3 regions of the Rummeliibacillus sp. JY-2-4R genome follow, and region 1 is predicted to be linked to each of the others. Evidence: riboswitches for the same ligand, from Rfam matches in the RefSeq annotation. Region 1 holds a riboswitch; each other region holds the start of a gene.
What was found. Region 1 has a riboswitch for lysine ahead of dapA (4-hydroxy-tetrahydrodipicolinate synthase). Riboswitches for the same ligand answer to the same signal wherever they lie in the genome.

Region 2: linked by a shared signal. The riboswitch ahead of ACWV26_RS14120 (aspartate kinase) and the one ahead of dapA (4-hydroxy-tetrahydrodipicolinate synthase) in region 1 are both predicted to bind lysine.
Region 3: linked by a shared signal. The riboswitch ahead of ACWV26_RS19625 (transporter substrate-binding domain-containing protein) and the one ahead of dapA (4-hydroxy-tetrahydrodipicolinate synthase) in region 1 are both predicted to bind lysine.

Annotation. Positions count from the first base shown of each region.
Region 1 is NZ_CM132623.1:3,506,323-3,517,682, reverse strand. Features, by position in the region: gene ACWV26_RS17260 (DUF1456 family protein) at 1-493, shown strand, start outside; gene ACWV26_RS17255 (TatD family hydrolase) at 543-1,331, opposite strand; gene ACWV26_RS17250 (LLM class flavin-dependent oxidoreductase) at 1,932-2,993, shown strand; gene ACWV26_RS17245 (cupin domain-containing protein) at 3,187-3,795, opposite strand; gene dapA (4-hydroxy-tetrahydrodipicolinate synthase) at 3,983-4,873, opposite strand; lysine riboswitch at 5,006-5,185, opposite strand; gene ACWV26_RS17235 (YsnF/AvaK domain-containing protein) at 5,319-6,185, opposite strand; gene ACWV26_RS17230 (phosphate ABC transporter substrate-binding protein PstS family protein) at 6,832-7,722, shown strand; gene pstC (phosphate ABC transporter permease subunit PstC) at 7,806-8,708, shown strand; gene pstA (phosphate ABC transporter permease PstA) at 8,698-9,645, shown strand; gene ACWV26_RS17215 (methyl-accepting chemotaxis protein) at 9,838-11,360, shown strand, end outside.
Region 2 is NZ_CM132623.1:2,874,588-2,885,947, reverse strand. Features, by position in the region: gene ACWV26_RS14140 (electron transfer flavoprotein subunit beta/FixA family protein) at 1-464, shown strand, start outside; gene ACWV26_RS14135 (electron transfer flavoprotein subunit alpha/FixB family protein) at 498-1,475, shown strand; gene trxA (thioredoxin) at 1,641-1,955, shown strand; gene uvrC (excinuclease ABC subunit UvrC) at 2,346-4,121, shown strand; lysine riboswitch at 4,179-4,361, shown strand; gene ACWV26_RS14120 (aspartate kinase) at 4,483-5,718, shown strand; gene ACWV26_RS14115 (DUF2507 domain-containing protein) at 5,791-6,210, opposite strand; gene ACWV26_RS14110 (succinate dehydrogenase cytochrome b558 subunit) at 6,486-7,094, shown strand; gene sdhA (succinate dehydrogenase flavoprotein subunit) at 7,159-8,910, shown strand; gene sdhB (succinate dehydrogenase iron-sulfur subunit) at 8,913-9,686, shown strand; gene ACWV26_RS14095 (acyl-CoA thioesterase) at 9,879-10,334, shown strand; gene ACWV26_RS14090 (helix-turn-helix domain-containing protein) at 10,430-10,648, shown strand; gene ACWV26_RS14085 (MarR family winged helix-turn-helix transcriptional regulator) at 10,723-11,193, shown strand; gene racE (glutamate racemase) at 11,195-11,360, shown strand, end outside.
Region 3 is NZ_CM132623.1:3,967,469-3,978,828, forward strand. Features, by position in the region: gene ACWV26_RS19585 (response regulator transcription factor) at 1-496, opposite strand, end outside; gene ACWV26_RS19590 (cation:dicarboxylate symporter family transporter) at 627-1,898, opposite strand; gene ACWV26_RS19595 (response regulator) at 2,108-3,004, opposite strand; gene ACWV26_RS19600 (ATP-binding protein) at 3,007-4,281, opposite strand; gene ACWV26_RS19605 (NAD(P)/FAD-dependent oxidoreductase) at 4,450-5,499, opposite strand; gene ACWV26_RS19610 (pirin family protein) at 5,778-6,479, shown strand; gene ACWV26_RS19615 (amino acid ABC transporter ATP-binding protein) at 6,559-7,293, opposite strand; gene ACWV26_RS19620 (amino acid ABC transporter permease) at 7,293-8,060, opposite strand; gene ACWV26_RS19625 (transporter substrate-binding domain-containing protein) at 8,135-8,989, opposite strand; lysine riboswitch at 9,123-9,308, opposite strand; gene ACWV26_RS19630 (hypothetical protein) at 9,433-10,902, opposite strand; gene ldmS (L-aspartate--L-methionine ligase LdmS) at 11,200-11,360, opposite strand, start outside.

The DNA.
Region 1 (11,360 bases):
CAGATTACGATATGCATTTGATATCAAAGATAAAGATATGGTAGAAATCTTTAAACTTGGCGGTGTGCAAGTAACGAAAGAAGAAGTATTAAAAATTCTTACCAAATCAAAAGATGAGTATGATGATTATGAAATGGAAGAATCTGAAGACCAAATCAAATGCAATGACAAAAAGTTAGAAGCATTTTTAAATGGCTTTGTTACATTTAAAAGAGGACCTCAACAACCTAAGCCAGGACAAGCTAATGTCTCTGAGCCAACAAACCATAAAAAAGACCATGTTAATAATATGCTGCTAAAGAAACTAAAAGTAGCACTTCAATTAAAAACGGAAGATATGCTAGATATTCTAGACGAAGGTGGAATCGCAGTATCAAAAGGTGAACTAGGCGCTATTTTAAGAAACCCTGCTCATCGTAATTACAAAGAATGCGGTGATAACTTTGCGCGGAAATTCTTAAAAGGATTGACGTTTAGATATAGAGGATTATAGAGGAAAGTACCATACAAAAAAGTCCCCAAAACAGGGGACTTTTTCGTTTTTACAGGTGGAAAAATCGTTTGGTGTTCTCAAAAGAATGTCTAGCTACTTCTTCTGGCGTAACATCCATATATTTGGCGATTTCCTCAACAATATGTGGGAGGAAAGCTGGTTCATTTCGACCGTGTTTTGGCTTTGGACGCAATGTCCGGGGTGTTAGATAGGGAGCGTCTGTTTCGACCATTATGCGATTAAGTGGGATGAACTTTGCAGCTTCTTGTAAATCCATACCTCTTCTTTCATCACAAATCCATCCTGTAACTCCAATATGAAATCCCATTGATACATAGGTTTTGACTTCCGATGCATTCCCTGTAAAGCAATGAACGACTGCCTTTTCAATTAGATCTGGGTAATTTTTCATGATTTCTACAAAACGTTCGTGTGCATCTCGAACGTGTAAAAAGAGTGGCATGGAAAGTTCTCTTGCTAACTCCAACTGAGCAACAAAACATTTTTCCTGAACATCTTGAGGGGAGTACATTCGATTAAAATCCAATCCACATTCACCAATCGCCACGACTTCTTTATTTTGTGCTAGATGTCTTAAAACATCGATGGATTGGTGGTTAAATAGACTTGAATCATGAGGATGAATCCCTGCTGTGGAATAAAGAATTGTGGGATATTGTTTTGCGATTTCTAGACTAGCTTTACTACCTTTTTCACTAGAACCCGTAAGAATCATTTTGCCAACACCATTTTGAACTGCCCGCTCAATCACTTCGTTGTAATCCTTTGAAAAACTCTTTTCTGTTATGTTAAGACCAATATCTATTAATGGATGCATAAAATTTCCTCCTGAATGCTCGATATGTTTATTTTAGTGAATTCCTTGGTGTATGTACAATAAATTTACCGATAAGTAAACATGACTAAGCCTCTATTATAAAAAAGAGTTTGTATTATTCACTCTGATGACAACTTAAGTCTGTTTTCTTCAATGAAAAATCCGAATATTTAAATTGCACAAGAAGGAGAGTAATTACTACTTAAATAGCAAATTAATTTATATATCTTCGAGCGGACAGTTCCACGTGAAACTAAATTGAATCAAAAAGATGGAAACTTAGGTCACTATCTGTGATTGTTTTAAAAATTTTTTCAATCAACTTGTCCCTTTTCATATAACTTTCATCTAATTAATAAATAAAGAAGAATGGATGTTAACTACTTGAAATGCAGACAACTTGTCTATAGCAATAACAGAAGATTTTAGATAATAGAATAAAGAAAGAGAATATAGCTGTGATTGTTTCATAAATCATTTAAAAGTATAGTGATGCAATATGTAATTTAATGTATCCTAGTTTTAGGATTATTTTTTCAGTTGATTTATAATGACACTATTCAAGTGATTATGAAAGATTTTAGATGAGGGGGAAAATTGATGGAATTAGGAATAACAACGTTTGTTGAAACAACGCCTGATGTTCAAACAGGTGAAGTGAAAAGTCATGCCGAACGTATACGAGAGGTTGTAGAAGAGATTGTACTTGCAGACAAGGTGGGATTGGATGTTTTTGGAGTAGGGGAACATCATCGCGAAGATTATGCATGTTCTGCACCAGCAGTACTTCTTGCAGCAGCTGCTTCACAGACGAAACATATTCGATTATCAAGTGCGGTTACTGTATTATCTTCAGATGATCCTGTACGTGTCTATCAGGAGTTTTCAACACTCGATGCGATTTCCAATGGCCGTGCGGAAATCATGGCTGGTCGTGGTTCATTTATCGAGTCGTTTCCACTTTTTGGATATGATTTACAAGATTATAATGAGTTATTCGATGAAAAATTAGATTTATTATTAAAAATTCGAGAATCTGAAAAAATCACATGGACTGGAAAACATCGTCCATCGATTAATAATCGTGGGGTCTATCCTCGTTCTGTACAAGAGCCACTACCTATTTGGATTGCTAGTGGGGGAACACCGGAATCAGCTATACGAGCAGGCTTTCTTGGATTGCCACTTACATTAGCAATCATTGGTGGGAGTCCGTTATATTTTGAAAGGTCAGTCCAACTTTACTATAGGGCAGCAGAACAAGCTGGTCATGATCTATCTAAGTTGAAGATTGCTTCCCATTCCCATGGATTTATTGCTGAAACTACAGAACTTGCAAAAGAAAAATTTTATCCATCCACTGCACAAGCAATGAATGTATTGGGGAGAGAAAGAGGCTGGGGACCATACACTCGACAAACCTTTGAACAAGCGTGCAGTTTAGAAGGTGCTTTGTATGTGGGGGATCCGAAAACTGTCGCAGATAAAATCATCTTCCTTCGTAAAAACCTTGGAATCACTCGTTTCATGCTCCATGTACCAGTTGGATCCATGCCACATGAAGATGTACTTATGGCAATTGAATTATTAGGAACGGAAGTCGCACCTATTGTAAAAGAGGAAATTGACCGATGGGAAGCGGAGACAGAAGGGACTTTATAGGTTAAAATGTTTACCGAACAAAAAAAGATAAGACTCTGAATTGGAGTTCTTATCTTTTTTATTATTTCTAATTCACTTATATAAGTAAGGGTCCAGTCTTACACAAAAGCTTGTATTTATGATTTTTAATAGGCAATTCAACAAAATCATTGGAAAGTATTTGACTTAAATTGTGGCAAAAAGAATCTTCTCTTCAATGATTTTCCACAGGTTTCGTTTGTTGAACTGTCCCATGTGGATGCTGAACTGGAGCATAGATTGAGTACAATTTGATCGGTCTATCACCTGTATTGATTAAATTGTGCCATGTTCCAGCAGGGATGATGAACGCATAATTATCCGCAACGTTTCTTTGGAAATTTAAATTTTCTTTGCTATTACCCATTTTCACGATTCCTTGCCCCTCTTCAATACGTATGAATTGATCGAGGTGAGGGTGAACCTCCAAACCAATGTCATCTCCTACACCAATGCTCATTAAGGTGAGTTGTAAATGATCACCCGTCCATAAAGCGGTGCGATAATTATTGTTTTGTTTTGTCGCTTGCTCAATGTTTACGACAAACGGATTTGGCCCATAATCCTTCAAGACAATTGGAGGATTATTTTGTTGCTGTGGAAAATCCATTCCAGGTGCATATCCCATATCGTATGGTGTTAATTGTCCCGAAAAATTTGGACTGTAAGGAGAAGGAGAGTAAGGCTGGACAGGCATTCCATACATATTATTCATATTACCTGTGCTATACATTGCTTGATTAGCACAATAAGGACATGAACTTGCATAGTAGTGATAATTCATTTAATCATTCCTTTTTTTAGGCTTCCTCAATCATTGTATTCAGTTAGGCAGATAATGTGATGCAATCTATAAAAAGAGGATATTTATGCCTTGCTCTTTTGTTCTCATAATCAGAAAGCTTACTAGTAAAAAAGTAAAAATAAAACCCCGTGCTAAGTGGATGCACAGGGTTTTTGCTATTTATCTATTATACAGTTGCCGCTTTTTCATTCACTGCTTGCAAAACTTCTTTTAATTGACTTGTTTCTTCATCATTTAAAGGAATAATCGGTAAGCGAGTTCCGCCAACAACAACTCCATTAAGATTTAATGCAGCTTTGACAGGTGCTGGGTTTGGTGCTGCAAATAGACCATTGAAAACCGGAAGAAGTCTACGGTGATCTGCAGCTGCTTCTTGTGTTTTACCGCTTTTGAATTTTGTAATCATTTCTTGCATTTCATTTCCAATGATATGAGATGCAACAGAGATTACCCCAGTAGCACCAATAGCGATTGCAGGTAATGTTAAACTGTCTTCGCCAGTGTAAACACTAAATTCTGCAGGTGTTTGGCTAATGGTTTCAGCCATTGCATCTAGATTACCAGCTGCATCTTTGATGGCAACGATATTTTGAATTTGCGCAAGACGAACGACTGTATCGACTGACATATTGATAACACTACGACCAGGGATATTGTAAAGTAAAATAGGAAGTTTTGTGCTTTCAGCAATTGTTTTAAAGTGTTGATACAATCCTTCTTGGGAAGGTTTATTATAATATGGAACGACGAGCATGATGCCATCGACACCTGTATTTTCTGCTTGTTTTGTTAACTCGATTGAAGCTCTTGTATTATTTGATCCAGTACCAGCAATGACTGGAACTCGTCTATTTACAACTTCTACAACAAATTTAAACAATTCTACTTTTTCGTCTGAAGTGAGAGTAGGTGATTCACCAGTTGTACCGGCTACTACTAAACCTTCAGTACCATTATCTATTAAGTAATTAATTAGTTCTCTAGTGGCTTGAAAATCAATGTCGCCATTTTGATCAAATGGAGTTACCATCGCAGTTAATATTTGTCCAAAATTCATTACTTCTCCACACCCTTTATTATTATTTGTAAAATAAACTAGAGGGAGAAGGGCAATTAGTAAGATAACGCAAAAAAGCAACAACGTGGCTACGTTGTTGCAGTAGAAACAATAAAACAAAATTATTTCTGTGCGTAAGATAGCCCTCCATATAGTTTCCTACATGACAGTTCTGTATTTATTCAATAACAGAACCAGCTTCAAGATGAATGAGTTTCTTTCCACTTCGGCAAATATCCCTTTTCACAATGGTCATCGAATCTCATCATTCTTGCATTGTGTACTAATGATATATGCTCCTCTATCCTTACTTCAAAAGAATATTGAAATAAGTGAATATTTAGTTGGTTAAATCATACCAGTATTTTCATGTGATTGCAACACTTATAATATAGAAAATAATACTAAGATATGTCCTAAAGATATTCACCATTTAATAGTATTATTAGAATTTGTCTTGATCAGTACGTGCGCTGTCTTCATGAATAATTGCATCACCGTTTGTTTCAATTCTTGCTTCTTCACGTTTTAATTGATCGGTAACTTGTTCGGTCTTTTCTATCTTATTCTTTCCAATAACTAATTCTTCGTTTATCACTGGTTTTTTCGTTACTTCAACTTTTTCTTCCACTATTGGTATACGGATAGATTCATCACCATCTATTGAATCTATTGGTGTAGTAGGATCTGCTGTGTTTAATGTAGCTGCTACCTCATCATCTACTTTGCGTCTTTCCACATACACTTCTTCATGTGTAACAGGAATATTAATTGTTTTTTGTTCTTCAACCACTTCCTTATGAACTTCGACCTCGCCGGTTTGAACAGGTTCTTTTTCTACATTCAGTTGTTCTTCACGAAGTTTCAGTGAGTGTTCTTCATCTGTTCCATAAGAATTAAGTGGTGACCTTTCGTATAATGGATCAGTTGGGTTGGATAAACTAGCTGCTACATTATCGGTAAGAAGTAAAATTTTCCCGTCATCGATTTCTTCTGCATAATTACGTGCTTCTGCATCACCCAAACCAAGTCCTAGTAAATATTCGTAATAAGTTCTTCCGTCTACATCAAAATCACCACGGAAAACGGAAAGAAGACTTTCGAAGAATCCTTTATCCTCATCCACATCTGCACCGCCAAAATCTTCAGAAGTTACGCCTGTTTCATTTTCGATAGCGGCAGGGGAAGGGAAGTCCTTTGTATTCGTCGCAATTGAAAGTTGGTCTAACGAATATCCCTTTTGTTCATAGTCATGAATCGCACGAATAACCTCCACTCTCGTATCATAAACACCTAAAACTTTTTTACTCATAAATAATTACCTCCGTTTTTTAGAGTTTTTTATCACTTCGTTTTACATATACCCGCAATGATGACGGCAAAACAAATAATGTTGAAAAGTAGTGATATTTTTGATGTGTAGCTCTAAAAAAGGACTAGTTTTTCTCATGTATTTTTTGGACAAGAGCGTATTTTGAATCGTTTATATTAGAATTTTTATAGGCAACTAACCGTTTTTAATTGAACGGTTAATTGCCTATTGTGTATCGAAATATGAAAATGAGAAAAACTAAAAACCCACAAGTTTATTATGTGCTTATTGTTTGAAACAAACCATTCAAACAAGACAAGTTAATTACTATTTTAAAGTAGGTAATATTTGACTCGTATGATAAATGCTAATCTATCCATACTTCTAACAAGGTGAAAAAATTAGAGACGGGAGGAATTGGATAAAAAGGTAATAAATAATTGGGAATATTATGTAATGAAATATACCCTCTGTATTGGTTAATGTAAACGCAATGTAAATATACCAAAAATAGATTTACTTTAAATTAATATTAAATACACAGTGGGATAACATTTCACCTTTAATATGGGATTTGTAAGAGGCAAGATAAACAGAACGGACTCGATAAAGGGAGGAAAAGAAAGTGAAGTTTTCAGGTTTAAAAATGTCAATGGCAGGTTTAGTAATAGCAGGTGCTTTAGCTGGATGTGGCAATGCTCAAACTAGCAGTGATAATACAAAAACAAGCGGTACAGATAAAACAGCTGAAAAACCAGCAACTACAGAATTATCTGGTTCAGTTACAGCAGCTGGTTCAACTGCTCTACAACCTCTAGCAGAAGAAGCTGCAAATGCAATTCAAGGTACAAACCCTAATCTAACAGTAACTGTACAAGGTGGCGGTAGTGGTACTGGTGTAAACCAAGTAGCTTCTGGTGCAGTTGATATTGGTAACTCTGATGTTCCTTCAGCTGATAAATTAGAAGACAAATCTAAGGCAGGTAAACTTGTTGATAACAAAGTAGCAGGTATTGCTTTTGCTATGGTAGTAAATAAAGATGTTAAAGTTGATTCTTTAACTGAAGCACAAATTCAAGACATCTTCTCTGGTAAAATTAAAAACTGGAAAGAAGTTGGCGGTAACGATGAAAAAATCAACATTATCAACCGTCCAGCATCTTCAGGTACACGTGCAACATTCGAATCAATCTTCATGAAAAACGCTAAAATCGACGATAGTCTTGGAACAGCTCAAGATTCAAATGGTGCTGTAGAACAATCTGTTAACTCTACTCCTGGTGCTATTAGCTATCTTGCAATGTCTTATCTAGTAGGCGAAAAAGCAAATGCTTTAAAAGCGCTAAAAATTAATGATGTAGAAGCAACTAACGAAAACGTTGCAGCAAAAAAATATCCATTCTGGGCATATGAATATATGATTACAAATGGTGAACCTAAAGAAGCAGTTAAAGGATTTATCGACTTCGTAACTGGTGATGAATTCTCTGATACAGTTAAGAAAATGGGTTATATCCCAATGTCTGATTTAAAATAATTTCCGTCAGGCAACATAATATTGAACAAAAAAGAAGAGGCTGGCTACTGTCCAGTCTTTTCCATTTGTAAGGTGGTAATAAGGTGAAGGGGCAAAAATCAAGAAATTATTTTGTAAGTGAACAACTCGGCAAAACCATCGCAACAATTTGTGGGCTTCTAATTGTTGTCGCAACTCTCTCAATCATCGTATTCATTTGTGGTAAGGGACTTCAATCATTCTTTAATGGTAATATTTCATTTTGGGATATGATTACATCCACAAACTGGAGTCCAAATGATCCTGAGAAGAAATCGTACGGTGCATTGATTTTTATTGTAGGTTCTACTTTAGTATCAATTGGAGCTACGATTATTAGTACCCCAATTGCAATAGGGATTGCTATATTTAATAACTATATATCTCCGAAGTTTGGTTCTACTTTTGTAAAACCCGTTTTAGAATTATTTTTAGGTATACCTTCAGTTGTATATGGATTTTTGGGAGTTACCATCCTCGTTCCATTATTACGTAATCAAATGGGCGGAGTAGGATTTAGTTTGTTAGCAGGGATTATCGTGCTAAGTATTATGATTCTTCCTACGATTGCTAGTATTTCTGATGATGCCATTAAAGGAGTCCCATTTGAGTTTTTAGAAGCTTCTTATGGATTAGGCTCAACTCGTTGGCAAGCAATTAGAAGTATTATCATTCCAGCCGCAAAAAATGGCATCCTAACAGCAATAGTTTTAGGACTTGCTAGAGCATTTGGTGAAGCATTAGCAGTTCAAATGGTTATTGGTAATACAGTCAAATTACCGGACAGCTTGTACAGTCCAACTTCTACTTTAACAGGTATACTGACTATGGATATGTCTAATACCCTAAATGGTACTGCATGGAATGATGCTTTATGGAGCTTGGCAATGATCTTATTAATTATTTCATTCTTGTTTATCTTAATTATTAGAATGATTGGTAAGAGAGGTATTCAGCATGGACAATAAATTCAACAATAACAATCAAGCAAGAATAGTAAATAATTTTTGGACAGTTATATTTTATGCAATAGCTATTTTAGTCATAGCGCTATTAGTGTTTATAGCTGAAAAGATTATCACAATGGGTTGGGGATTCTGGAATCCTGATTTCCTATTTGGACGCCCAAGTAACATTACAGCTGGTGGAGGTATTGGACCTCAATTATTCAACTCTTTCTATTTACTAATCATTGCCTTAATCGTATCTTTCCCACTAGGACTAGGCGCTGGAATATATTTAGCTGAATACGCTAAAAAAGGGAAATTCCTTAACTTTGTTCGTCTTTGTATTGAAACGATGGCATCACTTCCATCCATTGTTGTGGGTCTTTTTGGTTTACTAGTCTTTGTTACATTGGCACATTGGGGATATACATTAATCGGTGGTGCATTAGTCCTCACAATATTGAATCTTCCAAACTTAACCAGAATTTGTGAGATGGCTATTACTTCTGTTCCATCAAGCGTGAAGGAAGCTAGCCTTGGATTAGGTGCTACAAAGTGGCAAACAATTGTAAGAGTGTCGATTCCATCGGCATTTCAAGAAATTATAACAGGTGTTATTTTAACAGCTGGTCGTATATTTGGTGAAGCAGCAGCGCTTATTTATACTGCAGGCTTAACAACACCTACACTTAATATGAATGCAGACATTAATAGTCCTGTAAATCCATTTAATATCTTTAGACCTGCTGAAACTCTTGCGGTTCACATTTGGAAATTGAATTCTGAAGGTATTGTTCCGGATGCACGTGAAATTGCTACTAAATCAGCAGCTATATTAATCATTATGGTATTCATATTTAATATTGCAGCACGTTTATTTGCAAAAATCTTAGATAGACACTTTAAAGGTTCTTCAGGTGGAAAACGTAAAAAAGTAAAAAGCAAACCAGCAAATTAATTTAAAAAATTAAATAACATGAAAATGCATAGTTTATTAGACTGCTTTACATTCGATTGCTAGATTTCTTCGGATGTAAAGTAGTCTAATTTTAGATTTAAATCCTTTTTGTTAATTTTATATTATACATATTATTAAATTGAGATATTTCATATAAAAATAAATTGACTATTAAATGAGGGAAAACAATCAATGTCAAAATTACGATTAAGTTTTCGAACAATGTTGATGGCTCCAATTATTTTACTTATCATTCTATCCTCAAGTATTATTGCATTTGTCAGTTACGACAAAAACAAGCAGGTGATTATTCAATCTGTAGAGCATCAAATGCTTTCTTCTGCAGAAGTGATCAATCAAAAGATTACCATGTTAAAATCTACAGTTACTAAAGAACAATTTGATAAAAAATTTTCATATGCGTTAACCCAAAATAAAAATAGCTTTAAGTCGTCAGAAGTTATTCCCATGCAATTTAAAATAACAAAGGAAGGAAAGGCTGAACCATTTAACGAATTTAAGAGTGATATTCCGAAGTTGTCTGCTACATTCATCAAAAAAATGCATAAACAAAAGAATGGCATTATACATGATAACGGCGTTACATATGTGTTGTCTAATCAACTTGAGCTTGATGAATCAATTTATGTTATTGCATTAAACGATCAAGACTATTTACAACCTGTATATGATTATCGGAATCTATTATTTACGATTACTTTAGTTACGGTCCTAGTTGCTGTGTTCATAGGTTTCGTAATGATTCGTAAAGTAACTAAACCGGTTCTTTCTTTAAAAAAATTGATGGATAAAGTTTCTAAAGGTGATTTGCAAACTAGAATAGAAATTGGTCAATCAAGTCAAGAAATCTATTCATTATCAATTGGTTTTAATGAAATGGTAAACCGTCTGCAATCGTTAATGACTCATTTAGAAACGAGTGCAAAACAAGTAACTCAATCATCTGATCGATTAAGAGTAACATCCTCAGAATCAAGATTTGCGATAGAACAAATATCAGCCGCACTGGAAGAAGTGGCCGGTGGAACAGAAGTTCAAGTAGAATCAGCTACAACTGCTTCTAGACAAGCTTTTGAAATTTCAGATGGTATGAAACAGGCAGACCAATACATCCAAGGTGTCCAAAATTCCATCAATAGTTCATACCAAATAGCTGACTCAGGAAATCAATTAGTGAATAATACAGTTGAACAGATATCTCTAGTAGAAAAAACTGTAGAAAATACTGCTGAAATGCTTGAGTCATTACAATTAAAATCAAAGGATATCGATCAAATACTTAATCTAATTAGCGAAATAGCCACGCAAACTAATCTCTTATCCATAAATGCGGCAATTGAAGCGGCTCGCGCAGGTGAACATGGTAAAGGATTTGCAGTTGTTGCAAAAGAAGTTAGAAATTTGTCAGACCGCTCGGAACAAGCAGTTATGCAAATAAAAGAAATAACAGATAAGATTAGAACAGAAACAGATGAAGTTACACTATCAATGAACCAAGGGCTAAAGGTATTAAAAGAAGGGATTATTATGGTAAATCAAACTGAACATTCATTTGGAGATATCGTAACAGCCGTAAGAGGAGCTACAAATGAAACAGATGACGTAGCGACAATTGTGAATGATGTTAGTATTAAAACAAAAAATATGGTTAATCGTATGGAGGAAGTATCCTCGATTTCAGAGAAGTTCGCTGG
Region 2 (11,360 bases), 630 kb from region 1:
ACTTAAAAGACAAAGATGCAGACTTAATCTTAGGTGGGAATGTTGCCATTGATGGTGGCTCTGGACAAGTTGGACCTAGATTAGCAGAATTATTGGGTATTAACTATGTAACTACTATTACAAAACTAGATATTGAGGGGACTCTTGCTAAAATTGTGCGCGACGTTGAAGGGGATTCAGAAGTACTTGAAACTTCACTACCACTTTTAGTAACAGCACAACAAGGGTTAAATGAACCACGTTACCCATCATTACCTGGAATTATGAAAGCGAAGAAAAAACCATTAGAAGAATTAGAATTAGATGATTTAGATATTGATGAAGATGATGTAGAAGCAAAAACAGAAACAGTTGAAATTTTCTTACCTGCTCAAAAAGCTGCTGGACGAGTGCTACAAGGAGAATTACAAGACCAAGTAAAAGAACTTGTTCAATTACTACATTCAGAAGCAAAAGTTATATAAAGCTGATTTACAAATGCTTAAGGAGGAAATCACATGACAAAAAAAGTATTAGTATTAGGTGAAGTACGTGAGGGTTCTTTAAGAAATGTATCATTTGAAGCGGTTGCAGCTGCAAAAACAATTGCTTCTGGTGGTGAAGTAGTTGGCGTTCTAATTGGAGATGCTGTTGAAGAGTATGGTAAAGAACTCATTCAATATGGAGCAGACCGTATTGTAACTGTAGAACATCCACATCTGAAACAATACACTTCTGACGGCTTTAGCCAAGCATTTATGGCAGTTGTTGAGGGAGAAAATCCAGATGGTATCGTGTTCGGTCATACAGCTTTGGGAAAAGATTTATCACCAAAAATTGCTAGTAAATTGCAAAGTGGATTAATCTCTGATGTTACAGCAATTGAAGGTGATGGGGATGATGCATTATTTATTCGCCCAATTTATTCTGGTAAAGCATTTGAAAAAGTGAAGATTAAAGAAGGTCTAGTATTTATCACAATTCGTCCAAATAATATTGCACCTCTTGAAAAAGATGATTCTCGTTCAGGTGAAGTTTCAAGCCAATCAGTTGAAATTACGAATCTACGCACTGTAATCAAAGAAGTTGTTCGTAAAGCTGCTGAGGGTGTTGATTTATCAGAAGCGAAAGTCATCGTATCTGGTGGTCGTGGTGTTAAAAGTGCAGAAGGATTTGAACCATTAAAAGAACTAGCAAAACTTTTGGGTGGAGCTGTTGGTGCATCTCGTGGAGCTTGTGATGCAGATTATTGCGATTATTCATTGCAAATTGGACAAACTGGTAAAGTTGTAACACCAGATTTATATATCGCTTGTGGAATTTCTGGAGCAATCCAACACTTAGCGGGGATGTCGAACTCTAAAATCATTGTTGCTATCAACAAAGATCCAGAAGCGAATATTTTCAAAGTGGCAGATTATGGTATCGTAGGTGACTTATTCGAAGTTGTACCTTTGCTAATTGAAGAATTCAAAAAAGTAGCGGTTAATTCTTAAAACATAAGAAACTCTGCAATTATTAAGTGATATGCAGAGTTTCTTTTTTTCATTAGAAGCGTTATATTATGTTAAAATAATGGAGTGGTGAGCAGAACAGTCGCGCTCGACATTCTTTTTATGCTACACTACCGATACATAGAGTTTTAAGGAGGAAATTAAATTATGTCAATTGTACATTCAACAGATGCAACATTTTCAAATGATATTGCAAACGGTTTAGTATTAGTAGATTTCTGGGCAACTTGGTGCGGACCATGTAAAATGATCGCTCCAGTCCTTGAAGAATTAGATCAAGAATTAGAAGGTAAAGTGAACATCGTAAAAGTTGATGTTGACCAAAACCAAGAAACAGCTAGCCAATTCGGTATTATGTCAATCCCAACATTATTATTGTTCAAAGATGGCCAACAAGTTGACAAAACTGTAGGTTTCCAACCAAAAGAAGCATTAGCTGAATTCATCCAAAAACACGCCTAAGTCTTTGGATTGATATACTAAGAGGTTGTCCAATAAGTAAAATTTAATTAAAGAAGTAATAATTAGTAAAATTGCTCTTCCTCATTTATATGAAGAAGAGCAATTTTGTTTTAAATTATTATATAAATAGTAGACCGAAGTTTCTGAGTGGAGTCTCTTATAGGATTAGTATCTAGCAAGTGTCTATTACGATTGAATAATGTATCAATATAAAATATTTATTATTTATATTTTGACTAGAAATCTTAGATGGAGATAAGTACTTCAAATTAACACCAAATTTGAATGAAAATGTTTACTCAGACTCCTAAGCAGTAGAAGAGGCTCATACTCTGTGCTCTATAGTTTATATTTCCATAATCTGGACAAGCCCTTTTATGAGGTGATTTGATGAATGAATTAATTAAACAAAAATTAGCAATTTTACCCGATCAACCCGGATGTTATTTAATGAAAGATCGTCAAGGTACGGTAATTTATGTAGGAAAAGCGAAAGTATTAAAAAATAGAGTACGCTCTTATTTTACAGGAACACATAATGGTAAAACTCAACGTCTAGTAAGTGAAATAGAAGATTTTGAATATATTATCACTTCATCAAACAAAGAAGCCTTTTTACTAGAGTTAAATTTGATCAAATTACATGATCCAAAATATAATATCATGCTGAAAGACGATAAGACCTATCCATATATTAAAATTACCAATGAAAAATACCCGAGATTACTTACCGTTAGAAAAGTCAAAAAGGACAAAGGTAAATATTTTGGACCTTATCCAAATGCATACGCAGCCAATGAAACAAAGAAACTTTTAGATCGACTGTATCCATTGCGTAAATGTCAGACATTGCCAAATAGAGTTTGTTTGTATTACCATCTTGGACAATGCCTAGCACCATGTGTGAAAGAAATTGAAAAAGAAACGTATACGAAAATGGTACAAGAAATCACTAGTTTTCTAAATGGTGGACATACTACTGTCAAGGATGAATTACAAAAGAAAATGATAGAGGCATCTGAACAACTTGATTTCGAACGTGCTAAAGAATACAGAGATCAAATTGCACATATTGAAGCAGTAATGGAAAAACAGAAAATCACAACGAATGATTTTACCAATCGAGATGTTTTCGGCTATGCAGTAGACAAAGGGTGGATGTGTGTTCAAGTATTTTTTGTCAGACAAGGAAAATTAATCGAGCGAGATGTATCACTATTTCCATCTTATGGTGAGCCTGATGAAGAGTTTTTGACGTATGTCGGGCAATTCTATGAAAAAACTGAACATATAAAACCAAAAGAAATCCTTATTCCTCAGGAAATTGACGATGAAGTGCTTCAACAAGTATTAGATATTAAAGTAATAAAACCATTAAGAGGACAAAAAAAGGAATTATTAGATTTGGCTTCAAAAAATGCTCAGGTAGCAATATTAGAGAAATTCCAATTGATTGAAAGACAGGAACAACGAACAATTGGTGCATGTGAAGCGCTTGGACAAGCTATGAATATTGCAACACCTATTCGTATTGAAGCATTTGATAATTCCCATATATTTGGAGCAGATACTGTTTCAGCTATGGTTGTTTTTATAGATGGAAAACCAAGTAAAAAAGATTATCGCAAATTTAAAATCCAACATGCGGAAGCCCATGACGATTATGGTGCGATGCGCGAAGTTATCCGAAGACGTTATACTAGAGTGTTAAAAGAAGGCCTACCTTTACCGGATTTACTCGTGACGGATGGAGGAAAAGGACAAATGGAGGTTGCGCGAGAAATTTTAGAAGATGAATTAGGACTCGACATTCCAATCGCAGGTTTGGCTAAAGATGATAAGCATCAAACCTCGCAACTTTTATATGGCAATCCTCCTGAAATCATTCCATTGAAACGCACAAGTGAAGCATTTTATCTATTACAACGAGTACAAGATGAAGTGCACAGATTTGCCATAACATTCCATAGACAATTACATGAGAAAAACGCCATAACTTCTGTTTTAGATGAGATTCCAGGAGTTGGCCCAAAAAGGAAACAGCAATTATTGAAATATTTTGGTTCTATTAAGAAAATTAAAGAAGCAACTTTTGAAGAGCTGCAAGAAGCAGGTGTACCAAAAACTCTATCTCATACAATAATTGACTTTTTTTCGGGAAAATGATTGATAGATAGTCATTCGTATGGTATCTTAATAACACCAATTAAAAATCACTGATTTAGTGATGATAGAGGCGCGGATTTCAAGAGTATCCGACTGGAGGATGAATAGATCCTTAGAAGGTCGGCGAAAGGGGAGGCCGCCGAAGTTGCAAGTTTGCTAATTCCACCTTGCTGCTGGTTCTACATTGAAGAAATGTAGAATTGTCAGAATCGATTCCGGTTCTGGAGGGCTATCTCACATGAATGTTCTATAGAACGTGCATGCAAAGAGCAGCCTAATCACATTTGTGATAAGCTGCTCTTTTTTCTTTAGAAATCATTGTGAAAATCGCCCACATATAACTATGTAGGGGAGCGTTTTGATGAATACTTTAGTGGTTAAATTTGGCGGTACATCCGTCGCGACAACAAAAAAAATCATGAATGTCGCACAGCGCATTTTACATGAAATACAAAATGGCTATCAAATTGTTGTTGTTGTATCTGCAATGGGTAAAACAACAGATCAACTTGTTGAAATGGCCCACGAAATTTCTGAAACACCTTCAAAAAGAGAAATGGATGTCTTACTAACAACAGGTGAACAAGTAACTATATCATTGTTAACGATGGCTTTGCATAAGTTAGGAATTGCGGCTCAATCATTCACTGGTTGGCAAGCAGGAATCGTTACAGAACATGTGCCTAGCAATGCGCGCATTGAGAATATAGCGCCAAATGCTTTAAAAGAAGCTCTAAAAGCTGGGAAAGTTGCAGTAGTAGCTGGATTCCAAGGGATTGATGATGAAGGCAATATTACTACACTGGGACGTGGCGGTTCTGATACAACAGCTGTAGCTTTAGCAAGCGCACTTGATGCAGAGCGATGTGATATTTATACCGATGTTGATGGTGTGTATACGAGTGATCCTAGATATGTAAAAGGTGCGAGAAAGCTACAAGAAATGTCATATGACGAAATGCTAGAACTAGCTAATCTTGGAGCAGGTGTTTTGCACCCAAGATCAGTAGAGGTTGCTAAAAATCATAATATCAAAATGTCAGTACGTTCTAGCTATGAGGAAGTAGAAGGCACCATTTTGAAGGAGGAAGTTTCTGTGGAAAAAGATTTAGTGGTTCGTGGGGTTGCGTTTGAATCAGATATTATTCGATTAACTGTTTATTATGAAAAAGCTTATACTGGCTCATTAGCCAATATATTTACAACATTAGCCAAAAATCATATTAATGTTGATATTATTGTTCAATCTATTATTGAAGGAACAGAGCCTTCTGTTTCTTTCTCAGTGAAAAAAGAAAATTTACAAGATGCTTTAAATGTATTATCTGAGCATCAAAAAACCCTTGGTTATCACCATTTAGACCATGAAGGTGATCTTGCAAAAGTTTCTATTGTAGGTTCAGGTATGGTTTCAAATCCTGGGGTTGCTGCTTCGATGTTTGACCGTTTATATCGCGAAGGAATTCCGGTGAAAATGGTTAGTACTAGCGAAATTAAAGTATCAGTGGTTGTACCACAAGAAGATATGCTAAAAGCAGCAAATGCATTGCATGATGAATTTAACCTCTCAATCCAAGAAAAAATCGCTCAACAATAAGCGATTTGTTAAAATGAATAAAAAAAGGATTTCAAAGAAGTGTTTTACACACTTCTTTGAAATTCTTTTACTTTATCCTTCAATTTTATCTTTTAAATCCCATTTTATATGAAATTTCACAACGGATAGTTTCGGTTTTGTCTCCTCATAACACTCAGTGAGGAATCCGCAGCATATTTGTTGATGTTGAGCTAAAAAGCCTGCTTCTAATTTGAAACAACGTTGATCAAATTTAAGGATTTCAGGATCACCAGATAAAGTACAAAAAGCTTCACTTGCAGACACTTTATCAATCGATAAATCTCCCCATCCAGCTTCTTTAAAAAAGTCTACAGCTTCCTCTAATTCGTATAGCGGAAATTTACGCGCTAATTCTTTACCACACCAATATAGTATATCTTCTTCGTTTTTACCTAAAACTGAAGATAGTACATGATCGCGTATTAATTCGTAGCCAAATTGGGTAAATTCATTTTTTTGTTGAGTAGACATTGAAATCCTTCTTTCATAAATTTTTGTCCAATTTTTGTCTTGAAAAGAAGTAATAGATTTAAAAGAGAAATTTATGTACCTTTTCGAGAATATCAAAGAACTAAAGGGTTGATATAAATAGTTTATGTTACCTTGACGCTAATGGATGTTGAGAGTACAATAAACTTGTCATAATATTGTACCATTATGAAGCAAGCAGTCAATAGATGCTGAGTTACAAAAGCATGGCAAAAAGGTGACGCACTTGTTTCCTAGTACTAAGGGGGGTAACAGTCTTGTCGAAAGATCGAGAGTTTTATTTGCGTCGTCTGCATTCTCTTCTTGGAATTATTCCAGTAGGATTGTTTGTGACGCAACACTTGTTATTAAACTTCCAAGCAACACACGGAGCAGAATCATTCAACAAAGCAAGTAACTTTATGGGGAACTTACCATTCTTATGGTTCCTTGAGTGGTTCATCATTTACATTCCATTAATGTTCCATGCATTTTATGGTTTGTACATTGCATTTACTGCTCAACCAAATAACAAACGTTTTGGTACATTCCGCAACTGGATGTTCCTATTACAACGTATTACTGGGGTATTCCTTGTAATCTTTATTGCATGGCATATTTTCCAAACTCGTATCCAAAAAGCACTTGGAACAGAAGTTGACTATGATATGATGGCTAATGTACTATCAAACCCAATCATGGTAGTATTCTACGCATTAGGTATTATTTCAGCTACATTCCATTTAGCTAATGGTATTTGGTCATTCTTAGTGAGCTGGGGTATTACACAATCTCCAAAATCACAAAAAGTTGCAACTTACATCACAATGATTTTCTTTGTAGTGTTATCTGTAATCGGTGTAATGGCTCTATTTGCTTTCGTTTAATCGAAAAGCAGTAGGCCACTTGTAAGCGCTTGATTACTATTCGAACGAGGAGTGAGAAAAAAACATGGCTAAAAGCAAATTGATAGTCGTTGGTGGCGGTCTAGCTGGCTTAATGTCTACTATGAAAGCTGCTGAAATGGGCACAGAGGTTGAATTATTCTCATTAGTTCCGGTAAAACGCTCACACTCTGTATGTGCGCAAGGCGGAATTAACGGTGCCGTAAATACAAAAGGTGAAGGGGATTCTCCATGGATCCACTTTGATGATACAGTTTATGGTGGGGACTTCTTAGCGAACCAACCACCAGTTAAAGCAATGTGCGATGCTGCACCATCTATTATCCATATGTTTGACCGTATGGGTGTTATGTTTAACCGTACACCAGAAGGTTTGTTAGATTTCCGTCGTTTCGGTGGAACACAACATCACCGTACAGCATTTGCTGGTGCGACTACTGGTCAACAACTTCTTTATGCACTTGATGAACAAGTTCGTAAATGGGAAGTTGAAGGATTAGTTACAAAATACGAAGGCTGGGAATTCCTAGGCGTAATTCTTGATGATGAAGGCGTATGTAAAGGTATTAAAGCACAAGACCTAACAACTCACGAAATCAAAGCATTCCGTGCTGACGCTGTAATCATGGCTAGTGGTGGTCCTGGTATCATCTTCGGTAAATCTACTAACTCAATGATTAATACTGGTTCTGCAGCATCAATCGTTTACCAACAAGGCGCAAAATACGCAAATGGTGAAATGATTCAAATTCACCCAACAGCAATTCCTGGCGATGACAAATTACGTTTAATGTCAGAATCTGCTCGTGGTGAAGGTGGCCGTATTTGGACATATAAAGACGGTAAACCTTGGTACTTCTTAGAAGAAAAATATCCTGCATACGGTAACTTGGTTCCACGTGATATTGCAACACGTGAAATCTTCGACGTATGTATTAACCAAAAACTTGGTATTAATGGTGAAAACGTAGTTTATCTAGATCTTTCTCACAAAGATCCACATGAACTAGACGTTAAACTTGGTGGTATCATCGAAATCTACCAAAAATTCGTTGGTGATGACCCACACAAAGTACCAATGAAAATCTTCCCAGCAGTTCACTATTCAATGGGTGGTCTATGGGTTGACTTCGATCAACAAACTACAATTCCTGGCTTATTTGCTGCAGGTGAATGTGATTACTCTCAACACGGTGGTAACCGTCTTGGTGCGAACTCATTACTTTCAGCTATCTACGGCGGTAGCGTAGCAGGTCCTAATGCTGTACATTACATCCAAGGACTTGATAAACACGTTGATGATCTTTCTTCATCTATGTACGATAACGCTGTTAAAGAAGAACAAGCTAAATGGGAAGAAGTATTAAAATTAGATGGTAACGAAAATGCATACTTACTTCACAAAGAACTTGGTGAAGTTATGACTAAAAACGTTACTGTTGTTCGTTACAACGATCAATTAGAAGAAACTCTTGTAAAATTACAAGAATTAAAAGAACGTTGGAACCATGTTAATATTAACGATACATCTAAATGGTCAAACCAAGGTGTTCAATTCACTCGTCAATTGAAAAACATGCTTGCTTTAGCAAATGTTATTACAAAAGGTGCTTTACTTCGTGATGAATCTCGTGGAGCTCACTTTAAACCTGACTTCCCAGAACGTAACGATGAAAAATTCCTTAAAACTACAATTGCTGAATTCACACCTTCATTTGATCCAAAAATCAGCTACGAAGAAGTTGATATTTCACTTATCAAACCTCGTAAACGTGACTATACGAAAGGAGCTCACTAATCATGGGAAACGAAGCGCAAAAATATGTTGACGTTGAAATTCAACGTCAAGATGATGCTAACTCTAACCCTTATTGGGAAAAATTCAGAGTTCCGTATCGTCCAAATATGAACGTAATCTCTGTATTAATGGCAATCCGCCAAAACCCTGTAACTGTTGATGGTAAAAACACTTCTCCAGTTGCATGGGACATGAACTGTTTAGAAGAAGTTTGTGGTGCATGTTCAATGGTAATCAATGGTCGTCCTCGTCAATCATGTTCAGCGTTAGTTGACCAATTGACACAACCATTAAAATTACAACCAATGAGCACATTCCCTGTAATCCGTGACTTACAAATCGATCGTAGTCGCATGTTTGACTCATTGAAAAAAGTTAAAGCATGGGTTCCAATCGATGGTTCTTACGATTTAGGTGAAGGTCCACGTATGCCAGAACGCAAACGTGAATGGGCTTATGAGTTATCTAAATGTATGACTTGTGGTGTATGTTTAGAATCTTGTCCGAATGTAAACAGTCATTCAGATTTCATCGGACCAGCTCCATTATCACAAGTTCGTTTGTTCAACTCACATCCAACTGGTGCTATGAACAAAGATGAACGTTTAAACGCTATTATGGGCGAAGGCGGTCTTGCTAGCTGTGGTAACGCACAAAACTGTGTAGCTGCTTGTCCAAAAGGTATTCCTTTGACAACTTCTATCGCAGCATTAAACCGTGCTACTACAGTTCAAATGTTCAAGAACTTCTTTGGTTCTGATAACATGGTTGACTAGTAAACTAGAAATTTTGAAACTCCGTACTATTTTAGTACGGAGTTTTTACATTTTTATAAGAATTTGAATATGCTATAGAACAAATGAATTCGAAATTGAGAATTCCATGGGATGCTTCCATTTGATAGAAAATCTATTTCTGTTATAATAAAATGAATAATGATTCATTTTATTATCAAGGGGGAAAAGCGGATGCAAAAAAAATATATAGACAATTTTGAAAAATGGAAGCAAGAATTTACTTTCTTCGTTCCAATTAAAATGCGGTTTTCAGAAACAGATATGAATGGTCATATGAATAACACCGTGCCCTTTATTTATTTTGAACAAGCAAGGATAGAGTACATGAAGCATTTAGGATTGATGGAAAATTGGTTCGGTGAAGGTGCACAATCTATGGCTGTTGTTGCCGATATGCAATGTGATTATGTGAAGCCTGTATATCTTGAAGAAGAATTAAGGGTATTTGTGAAAATTGCTACGATTGGTAAATCTTCAGTTGATATGCACTATTTAGGGATGAATGAAAAAGATGAAATTTGCTTTACGGGCAGAGGTAATCTAGTTCAAGTTAACCCGAAAACAGGGAAATCACTACCATGGAAAGAAGAACAACTCGCTCATGTACCAATAGAAATAATTAAATAATCATTCTCCCCGAAAATTCATCGGGCAAATGCCGTCACCGCAATCCTATTCTTAACATACTTTACAGTGTGAGGGGATTGGAGGGGCGCACGTAAATGAGTCGTTTTCATCATTCAATATTAACGAAAAGAGAACACGAAATATTTCTTTTATTAATGAAGGATTATACGACAAAGGAAATTGCTAAGGAGCTAGGTATAAGTGAAAAAACAGTCCGTAATCACATTTCTAATACTATTCAGAAATTGGGCGTATCTAGTCGTGCACAAGCAATGCTCGAATTAATCCGATTAGGGGAGTTTACTTTAGAGTAAAAAGTACACTTGCCATTTTTCATTAAACGCTTCACAATAGGATTAAGTAATCCTTTTGAGGAGTGGAAAGCTACATGTCAAACCAAGAGCAACATCATATAACTCATGATATAGAACAAATAGCATTACTAGAAAAAGAGCTTCGACATATTGCTGCTCTCATTAAGCAAAAAGGTCGAGAAATTTTAAGTAACTATACCATTACACCACCACAGTTCATCGCTCTACAATGGCTGCATGAGCTAGGAGACATGACAATTGGTGATCTTTCGAATAAAATGTATTTAGCTTTCAGTACGACAACTGATTTAGTTGATCGTATGGAAAGAAACGAACTAGTACAACGTATTCGAGATAATCAAGATCGTCGTGTTGTTCGTATCCATTTGCTTAAAGAAGGAGAACGAATTATTGAAGAAGTAATTGAACAACGTCAAAACTACTTGACAGATATCGTAAAAGATTTTAATAACGAAGAAGTTCAATCTCTTTCAATATTATTAAGCAAACTATACAAAGAAATGAACCAGGATAGAGGCGGTTAAAGTGAATGCTCCCATTGGAGTAATTGATTCAGGAGTCGGTGGGCTAACCGTTGTGAAGGAAATGCTTCGCTATTTACCAAATGAATCGATAACCTATATAGGCGACACGGCACGTTGCCCGTATGGACCTCGTTCGAAGGAACAGGTCATTCAATTTACTTGGCAAA
Region 3 (11,360 bases), 460 kb from region 1:
TAGGGTGTTCTGCAAGAAACATTAAAACCGACAAATCACGTGGTGTTAAATCAATTTCATGGTCACCTATCATTACTTGATGAGATTGCAGATTAATCTCTAAACTGCCAAATTGTCGTTTGGGCCCTGTGTCTTCTTGTGTTCTTCTTAAAACAGCTTTAACCCGAGCAACAACTTCCTCTGCGACAAAGGGTTTTGAGATATAATCATCGGCACCATCATTTAACCCTTCCAATCTGTATTTGACATCACCTAATGCCGTTAGCATGATAATTGGACAGTTACTTTCTTGGCGGATTTCCTTTAATATTTGCCAACCATTTTTTCCAGGCAACATCACGTCCAACAAAACTATATTTGGCGTCCAAGTATGAAATTTTTCAATTGCTTCAGAACCTGTATAAGCCTGTTCTGTTTGAAAGTGCACCTTCTGTAAATACGCCTTTAGCACTTGGCTGATTGCAAATTCATCTTCTACGATTAATACCTTAACCATAACAGATCCCCACTTATTTTATCTTTTTACTTATATGCTATCATCTCAATAAGTCAGTAAGATGTCTAACTTTTGAGATAAAAAAAACCCTACAATCAAGAGATTTGATTGTAGGGCAATAGTAAATTTTTTAAACTGTTTTTTCGTTTTCAAAGTAATTATCATATTTGTCTTTATCAAGACGGCCTTCCCATTTAGCCATTACTAGTGAAGCTAATGAGTTACCTGTAACGTTTACAGCTGTACGTGCCATATCAAGTATACGGTCAATACCTAAGATAAATGCAAGACCTTCTAGAGGTATACCTACAGCTCCTAGTGTTGATAATAGTACTACAAATGATACACCTGGAACGCCAGCGATACCTTTAGATGTTACCATCAATGTAAGAACTAACGTAATTTGTTGTCCTAGTGATAAATCGATACCATACATTTGAGCAATAAATAATGCTGCTATTGATTGATATAAAGTCGATCCATCTAGATTGAATGAATAACCTGTTGGAATAACGAATGAAACGATATCTTTCGGAACACCCGCTTTTTCCATTTTCATCATTATTCGTGGTAGTACTGTTTCAGAACTTGAAGTTGAATATGCTAGTAAGAGCTCATCCTTCAACATACGAATAATACGGAATACACTTAATCCACAAATCTTCGCTACGATTCCTAATACCACAACAACAAATAATATCATCGCTACATATACTAGAATTGCTAGCTTACCTAGTGGAATTAATGATTTAACACCAAAAGTTGAAACCGTTACAGCAATTAATGCGAATACCCCAATTGGAGCAAATTTCATAATTGTATTTGTTACCCAGAACATAGCATCTGCTACTCCTGAGAAGAAGTTTAGAACTGGTTTACCCTTTTCCCCAATGGCTGCAACGCCTAAACCAAATAGTACAGAGAAGAAGATAATGGCAAGCATATTACCTTCTGCCATAGATTGTATAATATTTGTTGGAACAATATGAATTATTGTCTCTGCAAAACCGCCGCCTTCTTTTACAGTATGGCTCGTTTCAACATAAGAGGAAATATCCCCTTTTGTTAAATGTTCCATGTTTACGCCAACACCAGGTTGAACGGAATCAGCTAAGACAAGTCCGATAATAATTGCAAATGTTGTTATAACTTCAAAGTAGACAATTGTTTTAATACCAAGCTTACCAAGCTTTTTGAAGTCCCCTTGACCTGCAACACCAAGGATTAAAGTAGAAACGATAATTGGTACAACAATCATCTTAATCATATTCATAAAGATTGTACCAAATGGTTGTAGATATTTTGAAACGTTTTCATTTCCGTAGAAAACAGCTCCAACTATAATACCAAGAATTAGCCCGATCAAGATTTGCCAAGCTAATCCTAATTTTTTCTTTTTCATTAACAAATCACCCCTTAAATATGTGGTTGTTACTTTATTTTTTATGAATTGTTAAAACTTTAATTTAATTATATAAGGGACTTATGAAATCCGACAATATCCGACATTTTTTAGAATAAAAAATTCTTAAAAAGTATATTTTAATATGCTTTTTCTATTAAATAGATGGGTACCATATCAAACTGAGATTAATTTTTACACATTTTTACTCATTTTGGTTTTTTCTTGAACTTTTCATTTGCATCTACGAAAAGGACCTGCATAAACTTCTTTACATTTATTTTCATTTTCTTTGGCGCCGATCCATTCTCTTGAATTGTTCTCATTAATGTCCTTATTTCAGTAAACTCAAAATATCGAGGTGCGTAATATTCAAATTCTGGATTTGTATAATCTACTACCCCAAGTGTTGCTAAGTTATTCATTGCTGAAGATATTGTCCTGCGAATTCGCTGTTCAATCGCTTTACTTTCTTTGATAATTTCAACACCACTAAATTTTGTTTGGCTTGCCAATTCTTCATATATATCTTTTAATGGGGGAATTTGTATTGTCTTTTTTTCCCTTGAAGACAAAAAGTCAATAATGGAGATAATATCATCACTTCCTGCCTCCCCCACAATACCCATATCATTTAGTATTGAAGAAACAACGTCTTTCATCGTACGTCGAGACTCTTCTATCGCCTCTTCTTCAAAGTTTAGAATAGACTTTCTAATGTTTAAAAGAGACTTCTTTAACACAAAGCGTTCAGATGTTTTCCTTAATACACTTTGTACTTCAATTCTATTAATTGGTTTGTGTATAAAAAACTCGATATCCTTTTCATACGCCTCTCCAATCATTTCCTTATTTTCAACTTGGGAAATCATGACGAAATGACCCCTAAACCCTTGTTTACGAAGTTGTTCAATCGTTTCAATTCCATCTAATCGTGGCATTAGTAAATCAATTAACACAAAGTCTGGGTCTGTTGATAATATTGGCTCCAAAGCATTCTCTCCACTATCAGCTTCCCCAATTATGACACCCATATCCCCTTCAAGGATAATTTGTTTTAGCATACGACGGCTTGCTGTATCATCATCTACAATAAAGTATCGCAAGGTTATTCAACTCCCTTTTGTATATTCTTTCGAGGAATTTTAATATGAAAAACCGTTCCTTTCGCTGGTCGTTCGATATGGATATTACCCTCCAGCATCTGGACAATTTCTTGTACATGTGATAAACCGATGCCAGTTGCCGCCACGCCTTGTTGGTTATATTTTGTTGTATATCCAGGTTCAAAAATAATATCTATATCTTCCTCAGAAACTCCTTTGCCTGTATCCATTAGTATAAAGTGGACCATTTCCTGCTCTTCAACAATGCGGAGTTCTATATTTCCCTCATCTTCTATCGCCTCAATTGCATTGGCTGTTAGGTTATTGAGAATGGCAAGTAAAGGGATTTGTTGAGTTAGTGCAAAATCTATTTTATTGTCGACAGTAAAACTAATCCTCTTATTTAACATTTCACTATATTTCATATTTGCATTAATAACGAATTCAACAATATTCGATAAATGATAGACTTCATCAGTTTTTGATTTCGACATTTTTATCTTTGATAATCCCGAGAAAATCCTTTGGGCATCTTTCTTCACTTCATGAATTTCCTGGGAAATGTGCAATGCATTCACACTTAATTCCTTTGCTTGTTCTTTCTTGAGTATTCGATATAAATCGAAACTATCTGCCATGATTTGTTCGATATGATTCATCATTTTTTGCAAATAAAGTGTTTCAACATACAAATCTGAACCAAGTGTAAGTTGTTCATTTAACTGCTTGCGTTGTTCAGTAATAATGATAGAACTATAAATACCTACGACAAAGAAGCTTCTTAGAATGGCAACAATTATAATTAAAAGCCAATCATAACTATCTAATATTGCATTAGGTAAGATTAAATAACGTTCAATATGTTCTGTACTGTTCGATATAATTTCAATTAAAGCAGCGATAATGCCCAATTTTAATGGTTGATCGATTACCTTTTCTACCTTTAACAGTTTAAACAAACAAACATATACCAAATAGTAGGAAAACGCTGGTAGATTTTCTACAAAACTAACTGAAAATAAAACATTGTAAATTATATTATCTGTAAGAAGACGAAACATGACCACTATTATTCCTGTTGTAACACCCGCACTAATTACAGATTTAGGAACGCGAATCAACAATAAGAGTAGGAATGTAATACTTCCTACACCAAAACGGAAATTTTCGCCATTAAAAGGAATTATCTTTATCTCACTACTAACTGCAGTAAATACTGCAATCAATAATATCCATATTGTTTCAGATTTTAACCATTTTGATAAAGTAAATTTCATGGTAAATCACCATCACCTAATTGCAAGTTTAAAAATTTTACATATAGCCTATTTTAACATTTTAACTAATATAAAGAAAAATATTTATTAATTAAGCAAGATAGCCCTTACAAAGATAAATAACCTCCACATTTACGAATGTAGAGGTTAGGTCTCTTTATGCTGTAATTAGTTAATCATACGTTTGACTAATTCACGATTACGCTCTTTAAAAATTTCGTTATGAGAAGATACCAGTCCATAAGCCGTTGCATTTGGTTGAATATATGTTTTTGCTTTGTTGACTGCATTGGCCGCATCTTGAAATGCTCCTGTAATTAGATTGACCTTTCCATCATAACTTACAATATCTCCAGCAGCGAACATTCCTGGCACAGATGATTCTCCAAATGCATTTCCTTTAATATAAAAGTGATCTACTAATTGTACACTTACGTCGCTATTATTCAATAATGTGGAATCTTGCTCAAATCCATGATTGATAATAACAGCATCCACTTCTATATGAATCGATTTTTCCGTCTTATTATTTGCTAGTACTACTGATTTAATCAGATTATTTTCATCATTAGCTATTAGTCGTGTAATAGATGTATTGCAATATACCTCTGCGTCGCTTGCAAGTAGTTGTTCAACCTGCGATTCATGTGCTGGTAAGTTTTCCTTTCGATAGCTCACATACACTTTTTTAGCTACTTGCTGTAACTCGTTTGCCCAATCTACAGCCGAATTACCACCGCCTGAAATAAGTACAGTCTGATTCTTAAAACGTTGCAAAGATTTAATTGTGTAGTTGAGATTCGACACTTCAAATCTTTCGGTACCTTCAATATTTAACTTTTGAGGATTTAAGATACCACTTCCAATAGCAACAATTACTGTTTTAGAATAATGGTCTATGCCATTTGTAGTCATTAGATGGAAGAGCCCATCAGAATTCTTTCTAATTGCCTCTACTTTCTCTCCTAATATGACAGTTGGTTGAAATGTAAGGCCTTGTGCGACTAATTGTTCAATAAGATTTGCACTAGTTAGGGGTTTGTGTCCCCCTACATCCCAAATCATTTTTTCTGGGTAGACATGAAGTTTGCCCCCTAAATGTGGCTGATATTCGATTATCTTTGTTCTCATCCCTCTTAATCCACTATAAAACGCTGAGTATAATCCAGCTGGTCCACCACCGATAATCGTGACATCAAAAATTTCTTCTCTTTTCATTCTCTGCACTCCTACCATTTATAATTTTTATTTATAATTTTCCGGAATTTATTAACATTTAGAATTGATTTTACTATAAAATGCAAATGATTTTCATTCTCAATTGTAATCAACAATATCCATTTTGTAAATGGCACTTACTATTGATTGGCTTATAAGTCCTTAAAACTCATAAGCGCTCTTTTATTCGACAAAAAATTTGACTAAACAAAGAGTAGGATTTACAATTATCTCGAATTAAAGATATTTTCGAAAGAATTTTTGAAAGGAAGATAACAATGCTTAGAAAAGTTGATTATAACAAAATGGGTACTAGCCATCTAGGTTGGTTAAACAGTACATTCCATTTTTCATTTGCAGAATATTATAACCCTAACAACATTCAATTCGGAGCTCTACGTGTTATTAATGATGATTTAATCGCTCCACATACTGGATTTGATTTGCACCCTCACCGAGACATGGAGATTATTTCTTATGTTGTAAACGGGGCTCTTACTCATCAAGATAGTATGGGAAACAAACATACAATTACGCGTGGCCAAGTACAATATATGAGTGCGGGTACTGGCGTTTTCCATAGTGAACATAATAATGATGACGATGAACTTCGTATGTTACAAATTTGGATTTTGCCTGACAGATATGGCCATACACCACATTATGGTGAGTTTCTATTCGAAATGAATGAACGTAAAAACAAATGGCTCCATATGGTATCAAACAAAAACGGTACTGCCCCTATTCAAATTAACCAAGATGCAAACCTTTACTCAGTAGAACTTGAAGCTGGTAAAGAAATTGACTTTGAAGTTGCAAAAGGTCGTCAAGCATATCTTGTTGAAATTGAAGGACATGCGAAGATTAATGATGTAAATCTTGAAACACGTGATGGATTGGAAATTGTTGAAGAAAACATTCATATTACAGCTGAAGATACAGCACATATTTTGGTCATTGAAATGGCAAAAATAGACTAACAGAAAAGGAATTGCTACCTGAATACAACGTCAGGTGGGCAATTCCTCTTTTATTTAGGCTTATTTATATTACATTCACTTATTTTAGCGCGTGTTGCAAGAAGGCTTTTGTACGCTCATGCTTAGGATGATTAAATACATCATCTGGGGTTCCGTCTTCTACAATTACACCTTTATCCATGAAAACAATACGGTCAGATACTTCGCGGGCAAATTCCATTTCATGTGTCACGATAATCATCGTCAATCCCGTTTGTGCTAATTCTTTCATTACCTTTAACACTTCACCAACCATTTCTGGGTCAAGTGCTGAAGTAGGCTCATCAAATAAAAGCGCATCAGGCTGCATAGATAATGCCCTAGCAATTGCTACACGTTGTTTTTGACCACCTGATAATTGGTTTGGTCTCGCATTTAAATACCGTTCCATACCAACAGTATTTAAATACTTCATCGCTATTTCAGTCGCTTCTTCTTTTGAACGTCTTAATACCTTTGTTTGACCAACAATACAATTATTTAAAACATCCCAGTTATTAAATAAATTGAACTGCTGAAAAACCATGCCAAGATGTGTACGGTAATCATTAATATCATGTTTTTGATCAAGAATATTAGAACCTTTATAAATAATTTCACCGCCTGAAGGCGTCTCAAGTAAATTAATACAGCGTAGTAGGGTTGATTTACCAGATCCAGATGATCCTATGACACTTACTACCTCACCTTTATGTACTGCAAAATTAATATCTTTCAGTACTTCATGTGAACCAAAGGATTTACTCAAATGTTTGATATCAATAATTTTTTCCATCATACGTTCTCCTTTGCTTGCGATTTACGTGATGTAGGACGAGCAATTCCTGCTTCGTCAATCATTTGATAGTTAGCTTCACCTGCTAGCCTACGCTCGAAGAAACGTAAGATTTGAGTTGCAATAATTGTCATTACTAAGTAGATTAAACTTGCAATAATGAATGATTCAAAGTAACGGAAGTTGTTTCCTGCAATCGATTTTGTTTGAAAGAACAATTCAGTTACACCAATTACATTTAATACCGATGTATCTTTGATGTTCATAACATATTGGTTTCCTGTTGCTGGTAAGATATTTCGCATAACTTGTGGCAATACTACGTGAATCATTGTTTTCCAATGATTCATCCCAATTGCACGAGCTGCTTCAAATTGACCTTTGTCAACACCAATAATTCCGCCACGAACGATTTCAGCCATATATGCGCCTGTGTTTAATGAAACGATAAAGACTGCCGCAAATGTTCGATCCATATCAAGTCCAAACAATAGGTCTGAACCGTAATAAATAACCATCGCTTGAACAATCATAGGCGTACCACGGAAAAATTCAACATAAATTGATAAGATTGTGTTGATGAATTTAATCAACCACTTTTTAGTGCCTCCTGTCCCTTTTGGAATCGTATTGATGACGCCAATAATCAAGCCGATTAATGCGCCTAAAATAGTCCCGATTGTAGAAATAACCAGTGTCATCCAAGCGCCTCGTAAGAACATCGGCCAGTTATTCGTAATGATATTTATAAACCATTCTAATGTCATCTTTATTTTCCTCCTTAAAGACAAACACTACCGACTGCTTCATTCACAATCGGTAGTGTTTTTAAATCTGAAAGCTATTTAGCAGCTGGTTGATTTTTGATCGCATCATCCATAATTTTGATACGTTCTTCTTCTGAAATACCTTTTAGAATTTCATTGATTTTCGCTGTTAATTTGCTATCTTTTTGTACACCTACAGCAATTGCAGTGTCTTCTTCTGATGTTTTAAATCCATTACCGTCTGCAAATTCGACCATTGCAAATTTATCATTAGCCGCTGTAGCTGACACTGCTTCAGGCTTTTCAGATACATATGCATCTATTTTGCCTGCTTCAAGTGCTACACGCATAGCTGGAAAGTTATCCATTGCTGTTTCTTTTTTAACCCCTTTAATTTGGTCAATCACACTGTAGTGGAAAGTATTTAATTGAGCAGTAACTTTTGCTCCATTAAAGTCAGCAATTGAAGTTGCAGTTTCGTATTTGCTGCCTTTCTTCACAACCATTACTAAGTTTGATTTGTAATATATATCAGAGAAATCTATTGTTTGCTTACGCTCTGCAGTTGGTGACATGCCAGCGATAATAGCATCAATTTTGCCAGATGTTAATGATGGTACTAGACCATCCCATTCTGTTTTAACGATTACTAATTTTTTGCCTAATCCATCGGCAATTTCCTTTGCAATTTGAACATCGTATCCACCTGCATACTCCGCATTTCCTTCAATAGCAACTGCACCATTAGAATCATCCGCTTGTGTCCAGTTAAAGGGTGGATATCCTGCTTCCATTCCTACAGTAAAGGTATCCTTACTTTCACTACTTCCTGATGATTTAGAATCTTTTGAATCTGATGAGCCGCATCCTGCTAATACAAGAATGGCCATCAATAAAACACTAGATAATAATGCCCATGTTTTTTTCATATTTCCCTCTCCCTTTAAAAAGAATACCCCTTATAATCCGTGCTAAGAGTAAAAATGGCTATAAAAAAAGGACTCTGAGTTGAACTCAGGTCCCAGAATATTCTCTAGTCCTAAATCCTCTACTTTTATCCCATAATGAGATAGCACAACTCAATAAACCAGGGAAGTTTATTGAGACAGTCCTGCAATTATTCACTGCAGACCCAGCATGTAACCTTGAGATCAATTACAAACTTCGGCAACATTTCCTTCTTCTTAAGTTTCATCGTTTTCTCTAACTCCGCTAAGAACTAATAAATATCGCGCCTCTACCTCACTAAAATAAGTGAGGTTGTATATTATTGTTGTGAACAGTCTACAATACTAGCATTCTCATGTCAACTAGTCTTACATTTTTCTTAGACTTTCATTCAATTCTACTTGTAGATTCCCATAGGCTATAATTATTCGCCCTCTTTTAATATATCTGCATCCACAAATTGAACTTCTCCAGTCATTGCATCAATTTTTTGGATTCTCCCTTTATTTTGGAAAGAAACAATGTAATCTAATCCATATACTGTAACTTCTTCATCTTCCTCATCATAACTAAAAGTCCGTGCAAGCTTCATTTGTAGTTGTTCTTTAAATAGAGCATCTGCTTGTTCTAATGTTATGTTTGGATTCATATCTAAAGAAGTCAATTCTAATTCGTTTGGTAATGTAATGGTGCAATCACGGATAAGCCCTGTATATATACCGACGTTTACATGGATTGAATAATCTTCAATACGAATGCCTTTGTGATAACGTATAAAGGTAAATGTTGTGAATGGTTCAAAATCGATGTCTTCTTCATCAAAGTCATCCTCAACATCCTCTTCCATCATTTCAAGCTCTTCAAAGAATTGGCGCTCTTCTTCAGATAAATCTTCTTCACTTAAAATATCGAAGTCATCTTCCTCTTCTAACTGTTCTTCTAGTAAATATTTTTCATGTATATCCCCAATTACAGTTTCTAAGAAAATTTTCGCATTGTTTTCTAAAAGATCTACGGGTAATTCTGCATCTAATTCTGCCCATTTCACCAATGACTCATAGTCCAGTTGCATTTCATCAGTTTGCTCAATTTTAATAATTGGTTCAGAAAGGCTTATATTATTGGCGTCCTCTGCTCTGTACCAGTAGCGTCCACTCTCATTTACTACTTGATACATATCATTTGTAACACCTAGTAAACTTTCAATAGATTTAGTAACTGTTACAGCTTCAAACGCATGTGCATCCATAAAATCACCAGTGAAAGCTGCATCACCAGAAACGATGTGACCATCTACATGAACACCCATAAATTCTTTTTTAGGATAATATACAAGCTCCATCTCGCCATTCTCTTCATAAATACCAAGCTCTACTAAGGTATGCTGACAAATAATATTTTTTGCATCTTCTGCTGAGATTTGAATATCTGGGTATGCCAATTGATAGTAGGATTGGAATAATGTCGCTGAAAGTACAAAGCCTTGCTTGTTTATTTCAATAGTTGCACCGGAATTAGGTAAAAATAGATTTAGTGCAACATCTTTTGCTTCAAAGACAATCAAATAAGATATGCCGTTCCATTCAGTCATCATATTAAAATGTAAGGAATCACGGCAAAACTCTTTTACAAAATCTTCTGCACATCCTATTAACTCATCAGGTGTCAATTCTTCATATTCATCTAAAGAAATATCATTATTTTCCATAATTTCATCCATATCAATCATAAATGACGTTAGCTTTTCATCGTCAGATAATTCGATATAACCGTACGTCAAACCTCTATGTGCATCTACAATTTGGCCAATGGACGAATCATCTTCATCAAGGTCAAGTTTAACAACTGGTCTTCCAATGATATAATCTCGTAATACATATTCCCAATTTTTCATTAGTTGCTTCCTCTCATCAATCTCTCTATTCTTCTTTCATTCTATTATAGATGTATAATTTAAAACTATCATAATTTCTATATTTTCTTAAAAATTGATTTTAACATAAATATGTATAACCTTCTTATGGAAATTAGAGTAGTAACACTAAAAGAGGCTATCCATTTTATTGGCAGCCCCTTTTTCTTATATTTATAAGTTGGTAACAAAATAAATCAATTTCAACTACAGATCAAATTTTTCAGTTGGCGTAACTTTTTAGTCTCATCGGAAGAAAATTTTCAACTATATCGTTAACTAGCATGTCACCCCTGAATCATTAAGCTGTTTTTCATATTGCTCGATTTCTTCAAGCGTATCAGCGTACCAAATACCTGTAAATCTTGAATTCACTGGTACGTCAAAATAATCGCCATCATAATAACACAACGGGAATAGTACTCCCTTTTCAATAAAAT